DNA from 2 places in the Serinibacter arcticus genome. Region 2 is predicted to be linked to the other one. Evidence: riboswitches for the same ligand, from Rfam matches in the RefSeq annotation. Region 2 holds a riboswitch; the other holds the start of a gene.

Region 1 (3,308 bases), 820 kb from region 2:
CCTCATCGGCTCGGTCGTTCCGGGTGTGGGCACGGCGGTCGGTGCGGTCGTCGGCACCGTCATCGGCGCCGGCGTCGCGATCTTCGCCGACGGCGCCATCGACTCCTTCTTCGAGAACGGACCCGACGTCGGCGAGGCCTGGAACTCGGGGGTCGAGGCGCTCGGGGACACGGCCGAGGCGATCGGCGACTTCGGCGGCAGCGTCGTCAGCACGGTCGGCGGCTGGTTCGATTGACCGCCGCTCGCCGGGCGTCCCCCGTCGCCGTCGGTGCGCTCGTGCTGCTCGGTGTGCTCGTCGTCGCCGTGGGGTGGGCCCTGACGAGCCGGGGCGCGCTGTCGTCCGTGGTCTCCGGCACGCTGGCCATGACGCTCGGGGTCACGGTCCTGCTGTCCGCGGTCTCGCTCCAGCGCCGCCCGATCGAGGCGGATCGCGCGCGGTCCGACCGCGCCCTGGCGCCGCGGCCCGACCAGATCGACGGCGAGCCGGCGATGCGTTTCCCGCGCGGCGCCGGCTCGTCGCGGGTGCTGGCGTTCGCCGCGCTCGGCGTGCTGGGCCTGTGGGCCGTGGTGATGATCGTGCTCGCGATCGTGCGCGGTGCACCGCTGTGGCTCGTGCTCCTGGTGCCGTGGGCGGTCCTGGTGCTCGGCGGACCGGTGCTCGCGGCGACCGGCCGCCTGGCCCCCGGCTCCGTCTACGTGACCCCGACGCGGGTGGTCGACGTCGACCGCGGCGGTCGCGCCGAGATCGCGCTCGTCGACGTCGACCTCGTCACCCCGATGGCCGACCGCCTGCTCCTGCGGCCGCGCCGCCCCGGGGCGGTCGTCGTCCGTCGCGAGGCGGGGCCGTGGTCGCGACGACCGCGCACCGACCTGCTGGTCGTGGAGACCACCGGGCTCGGCGGCGGCAGCGAGCTGCTGGCCGACCACGTGCGGGGTGTGCAGGGTCCTCGGCGGTAGGCTCGTCCTCGAACGACAGGGGAGCGCCCCACCGGCCCGATCACTCGATCGACGCCGGACGCGCTGAGAGTGCGGCCCAGCCGCAGACCCTCGAACCTGCTCCGGTTAGCACCGGCGAAGGAAGTCGGGAATTCTCTCCCCGGTGCGCACCCGCGCGCCGGGCCCTCCCACGCACCTCTGGGAGGACCACCGCATGACCCCCACCACCGCGCGCCCGCGCCTCCGCCGTCGCCCGCTGATCGCGACGGCGGCGCTCACGTCCGCCTCGCTCCTCGCCCTCGCGGGCTGCTCGCTCGGCGGCGGCTCGCCCGCGCCGAGCGCGACGAGCAGCCCGAGCGACTCGGCCACCGACTCCGGTGAGCCGTCGGGCGAGGGCGCGTCGCCGTCGTCGTCCATCACGCTGGTCACCCACGACTCGTTCAACCTCAGCGAGGACGTGCTCGCGGCGTTCACGGAGGAGACGGGCATCGCGGTCACGCAGGTCGCGCCCGGCGACGGCGGCGCGCTCGTCAACCAGCTCGTGCTGACCAAGGCCTCGCCGCTGGGGGACGTGGTGTTCGGCGTCGACACGACGTTCGCCTCGCGCGCCGTGGACGAGGGCGTGTTCGCGCCGTACACCTCGCCCGCGCTGCCGGCGAGCGCCGAGCAGTACCTGCTCGGGGACGCGCTGACGCCGATCGACGTCTCCGACGTCTGCCTCAACGTCGACCTCGGCTGGTACGAGGAGAACGGGCAGGAGCCGCCCGCCTCCTTCGACGACCTGGTGCTGCCCGAGTACGCGGGGCAGACGGTCGTGACCAACCCCGCGACGTCCTCGCCCGGGCTCGCGTTCCTGCTCGCCACGATCGGGGCCAAGGGCGAGTCCGGCTGGGTCGCCTACTGGGAGCAGCTGCGCGACAACGACGTGCTCGTGGTCGACGGCTGGTCCGACGCCTACTACGTCGACTTCTCCGGCGGCGAGGGCGAGGGTGAGCGCCCGGTCGTGCTGTCCTACGCCTCCTCCCCGCCCGTGACCATCGGCGACGACGGCGTCCCCACCACCGCCGCGCTGCTGGACACCTGCTTCCGCCAGGTCGAGTACGCGGGCGTGCTCGACGGCGCCGCGAACCCCGAGGGCGCGCAGGCGTTCGTCGACTTCCTGCTCTCGGAGCCGGTCCAGGCCGACGTCCCCGAGCAGATGTACGTCTACCCCGTCGACGCAGGCGTCGAGCTCCCGGCCGACTGGGCCGAGTTCGCGCCGCTCGCGAGCGCGCCGTGGGACGTCCCGGCCGCCGACATCACCGCGAACCGGAGCGACTGGATCGACACCTGGACGCAGACGGTCCTGGGGTGACAACCATCCGCGAGGCCCTTCGGGTCCGTTCCCGAGGCCGTTGCGGCGTCGTCGCGAGGCCTTTCGGGTGCGCTGCGGTGACGCCGTGGTGACCACAACGGCCTCGGATGCGAGCCCGAAGGGCCTCGGGAACGGACCCGAAGGGCCTCGCGACCGCGCCAGAAAGGCCTCGCGAAGGCTCTCGTGGGCGACGGCGGGGCGCACGACGGCGTGGACCCTCGCCGTCGTGCTCCCGCTCGCCTTTCTCGGCGTGTTCTTCGCCTACCCCGTGGCGACCCTGGTCGCGCGCGGTTTCGTCACCGACGGCGTGCTCGACCTCGGCGGCTTCGCGGAGGTGCTCGGCAGCGCGCGCACGTGGCGCGTCGTCGGCCACACGCTCGGCCAGGCCTCGCTCGGCACGGTCATCGCCGTCCTGCTCGGCGTCCCCGGGGCGTACGTGCTCTACCGCCGCACGTTCCCGGGGCGCCGCGTGGTGCGCGCGCTGGTCGCGGTGCCGTTCGTGCTGCCGAGCGTGGTCGTCGGCGTCGCGTTCCGCGCGCTCCTCGCGCCCGCGGGCCCGCTCGGCTTCCTCGGTTGGGACCGCACGTTCCCGGCGATCATCGCGGCGCTGGTGTTCTTCAACTACGGGCTCGTGGTCCGCATGGTCGGCACCGTGTGGGAGCGCCTCGACCCGCGCACCGAGCAGGCGGCCCGGGCGCTCGGGGCCTCGCCGCTGCGTGCGCTGCTGACCGTGACCCTTCCGGCGCTCGCGCCGGCGATCGCCTCGGCCGCCTCGCTCGTCTTCCTCTTCTGCGCGACGGCGTTCGCCGTCGTCCTCGTGCTCGGCGGCTCGCGCTACGCGACCGTCGAGGTCGAGATCTGGCTGCAGACCACCCAATTCCTCGACCTGCGCGCGGCCTCGGTGCTGAGCGTGGTGCAGCTGGTGGTCGTCGCGCTCGCCCTGACCGTCTCCGGCCGCGCCCGTCGCAGCCGCGAGCGCGCGCTCGCCCTGGTGGAGACCTCGCGCGCGACGGCGCCG
Region 2 (3,308 bases):
GGCACGGCCCGGTTCTCCAGCGGCAGCGCCACCTCGTCGGCCACGAGCGGCAGGCAGACCCCGCTGACGGGGTCCTGCGCGACGGTGCCGACGTGCTCGCAGACACCGATCACCCCGGCCGTGACGGGGTCGGTGCCGGCGATGCGAACCGTTCCGGTCACCCGCGCGCGGACGTGCTGCGGCACCGCCCCCGCGAGCGTGCGCAGCAGCGTGGTCTTGCCCGATCCCGAGGGCCCGAGCACGAGCACGTGCTCCCCGGGGCCGAGGGTCGCGGTCAGCGGGCCGACGCCGTCGCCCCCGGGCAGGACCACCTCGAGCGCGTCCGTCTCGACGACCCCTCCGGCCGCCTCAGCGCTCACGACGCACCAGCTCGGGCTCACCGGCGCCGTCGGCGCCATCAGCAGCGGCACCCGCGCGCCGCTCCCGCTCGGCCGCCTCGCCGATCGCGTAGTTCGCCAGCACCCCGGTGCGCAGCAGCCCGTCCACGATCACCTTGGCCAGCAGCCCACCGAGGATCACGCCCGACAGCGCCTGCACCCCGAACCGGACCAGCACGAGGTCCTGCCCGAACCACCCGAACCGGAACGCCGACCAGAAGAACACCAGTCCCGCGCCCATCAGCCCCGACAGCGCGTAGCGACCCCAGCCGAACCTCCGGTAGCGCCCGAACGCGAACGGCAGCTCGCTCCCGACGCCCTGGATGAACGCCGCGACCAGCAGCATCGGCCCCACGGCGCTGCCGAGGAAGACGACCTCGATCACGGACGCGAGCACCTCCGCGAGGATGCCGACACCGGGCCGGCGGACGATCGCGATGGCGATGGGGGCCACGAGCAGCCAGCTGCCGGCGAGGAAGTGCTGGGCCAGGTCGCCTGCCGGTCCCATCGCGATCGACAGGGCCGTCCAAGCCTGCACGAAGGCCCAGTAGAGGAACCCGAACACGGTGCCGAGCACCACGACGAGCACGATCTCCTTCAGCGTGAGCCGGCGGCGGGGCACGAGCGCGCTCATCGGACGACCTCGCCGTCGATCGCGCCGTCGGTCGCACCGGCCGGAGCCGCGTGGTTCGGGCTGTTCAGCGAGACCTGCAGGTGGCTGGTGACGTGCTGCACGCTGCGGCCCACGAGCACCCAGCCGGCGACGGCGGTGGCGAGCACGTCCCCCAGATCGCCCTCGAGCCGGGTCACGAAGTGCTCGGACCCGCGGAACGTGCCGAGCTCGCGGGCGTGGTCGATCGCCGCGTAGATGTCGCGCATGTGGTCCGGCTCCGGGGGCGCCGCCCCGTCCGGCCCGACGGCGGGGGCCGCGTCCGCGAGCGGGTACAGCGCCCACTCGGCGGCGGCGAGGCGCCCCGTGGTGCGGGTCGGCGGCACGCTCGCGCCGCGCGGTCCGGCCCCGCCCGGCCGCTCGCACACCACCTCGCCCGGGCAGCCGCGCGAGAGGTGGACGGTCAGGGTCACGTGGTGGCCGGTCGCCGCGAGCGCCGCACCGAGGTCGGTGAGGTAGCGCAGGAGGTCGGTCTCGGACCCGCCGACATAGGTGGACACGTCCCCCGTGCTGAGGACGAGGCCGTCGGTCGACACCTCGGCGAGCGCCCGCGTGAGGACGTCGACGTAGTCGTCGGCCATGACGGAGGCCGTGACGCGAGCGCCGACCCCGAAGGTCAGCGGATCGCGCGTGAGGTCCCCGGCGGAGGGCCCGGCGACGGGGGTGGTGGGGGTGGGACTGGTGAGCAGCATGCGACGCGCCTCTCGGGCAGCGGCGGCACGGGCGCGGACGGCGGTCGTCACGCGTAGCTTCCTGCGCCGGCATGATCCGGATCAGGTTCGACGGTCGGAGTTGGAGAACTCCCTCTCAGCCCAGCTCACTGGACTCCCGTGCTCACGGACGACCCTAGCCGGGTGACGCCCCGGCGACACCCGTGGTCCGCGGGGTGAACCCTCGCGCAACAGCACGTGAACGTGCACGACTTGCACCCATCGCACGTGGACGTGCGCCTAACGTCCCGAACGTGCTCATTACCCAGCTGGCCGCGAGCCACGGCCCGGCCCTCACGCCGACGGACCGTCGACTCGTCGCCGCCCTCCAGACGCAGCCCGACCGGGCCTCGTACTGGCGCGCCCACGAGCTCACCGACCCGCTCGGGCTGCACCAGTCCTCGGCCACGCGCCTGGCCCAGCGGCTCGGCTTCGACGGCTACCCGCAGCTGCGGGACGCGCTGCGCGAGGACTACCTCGCGGGCGACGGCCCCTCGCAGCGCTTGCGCGGCCGCCTCGAGCGTCACCCGGACGGCGACGTCCTGACCTCGTTCGTCGACGACGAGTCCGCGGCACTCGCCGCGCTCCCCCGCCACGTCACCCAGCCCGAGCTCGACGAGCTCGCCGACCGGATCCTCGCGGCCCGCGAGATCCTCCTGTTCGCCCAGGGCAACGCCACCGTGCTGGTCGACCTGCTCGCCCGTCGGCTCGAGCGGTTCGGGATGCGCACGGTGCGTCTCGTCGGCTCGCGCCGAGACCTCGCCGAGCGGCTGTCGCGGCTCGAGCGCGACGACGTCGTCCTGGCGTTCGTCTTCCGCCGGGCGCCGGCCGTCCTGGGCCCGCTGCTCGCCGTCGCGACGGCGGCCTCCGCGGGCACCGCGATCGTCACCGACACCGTCGTGTGGTCCTCACCGCGCCCCGACCAGATCGTCGCCGCACCCCGCGGCGGCGCCGACGACTTCCTCTCCCTGACCGTGCCGATGGCGATCGTCAACGCCCTCGTGCTGACGATCGCCCGTCGGGCCGACGACGGGGCGCTGCAGTCGCTCGACCGTCTCGGCCACCTCCTCGAGCAGCTCGAGGCCTGACCTCCCCGACCTGCCTGACAGCACCGCCCCACCCAGCACCACCCCACCCAGCACCACCCCATCCAGCACCACCCCACCCAGCGCCACCCCTCGCAGCACCTCCCCCACCCCGCGCCCGACCGAAGGATCAGCCATGCCTCGCCGTCACCGCACCGTCCCCCTCCTCGCCCTCGCCCTGCCGCTCACGCTCGGCCTCACCGCCTGCTCCGGCGCCGCGTCCGCCCCCGCCGACGACACCGACTGGGACGCGCTGTCCCACGACGAGCTCGTCGAGCTCGCGGAGGCCGAGGGCACCGTGTCGGTGTACGCCTTCACCAGCCGGATCGCCACGATCGAGGAGTCCTTCGAAGCCGCCTACCCCGGCATCGACGTCGTCGCCACGGACATCTCCTCCACCGAGCTGATCACCCGGCTGGCCAGCGAGCACCGCGCGGGCAGCACCACCGCCGACGTCGCGTACGTC

The links. Region 2 has a riboswitch for thiamine pyrophosphate ahead of C8046_RS05825 (Ykof family thiamine-binding protein). Riboswitches for the same ligand answer to the same signal wherever they lie in the genome.
Region 1: linked by a shared signal. The riboswitch ahead of C8046_RS09535 (thiamine ABC transporter substrate-binding protein) and the one ahead of C8046_RS05825 (Ykof family thiamine-binding protein) in region 2 are both predicted to bind thiamine pyrophosphate.

Annotation. Positions count from the first base shown of each region.
Region 1 is NZ_PYHR01000002.1:2,091,502-2,094,809, reverse strand. It holds gene C8046_RS09545 (hypothetical protein) at 1-235, shown strand, start outside; gene C8046_RS09540 (hypothetical protein) at 232-957, shown strand; TPP riboswitch at 965-1,097, shown strand; gene C8046_RS09535 (thiamine ABC transporter substrate-binding protein) at 1,151-2,290, shown strand; gene C8046_RS09530 (ABC transporter permease) at 2,517-3,308, shown strand, end outside.
Region 2 is NZ_PYHR01000002.1:1,269,360-1,272,667, forward strand. It holds gene C8046_RS05815 (ABC transporter ATP-binding protein) at 1-359, opposite strand, end outside; gene C8046_RS05820 (ECF transporter S component) at 349-1,011, opposite strand; gene C8046_RS05825 (Ykof family thiamine-binding protein) at 1,008-1,790, opposite strand; TPP riboswitch at 1,781-1,889, opposite strand; gene C8046_RS05830 (MurR/RpiR family transcriptional regulator) at 2,012-2,845, shown strand; gene C8046_RS05835 (ABC transporter substrate-binding protein) at 2,979-3,308, shown strand, end outside.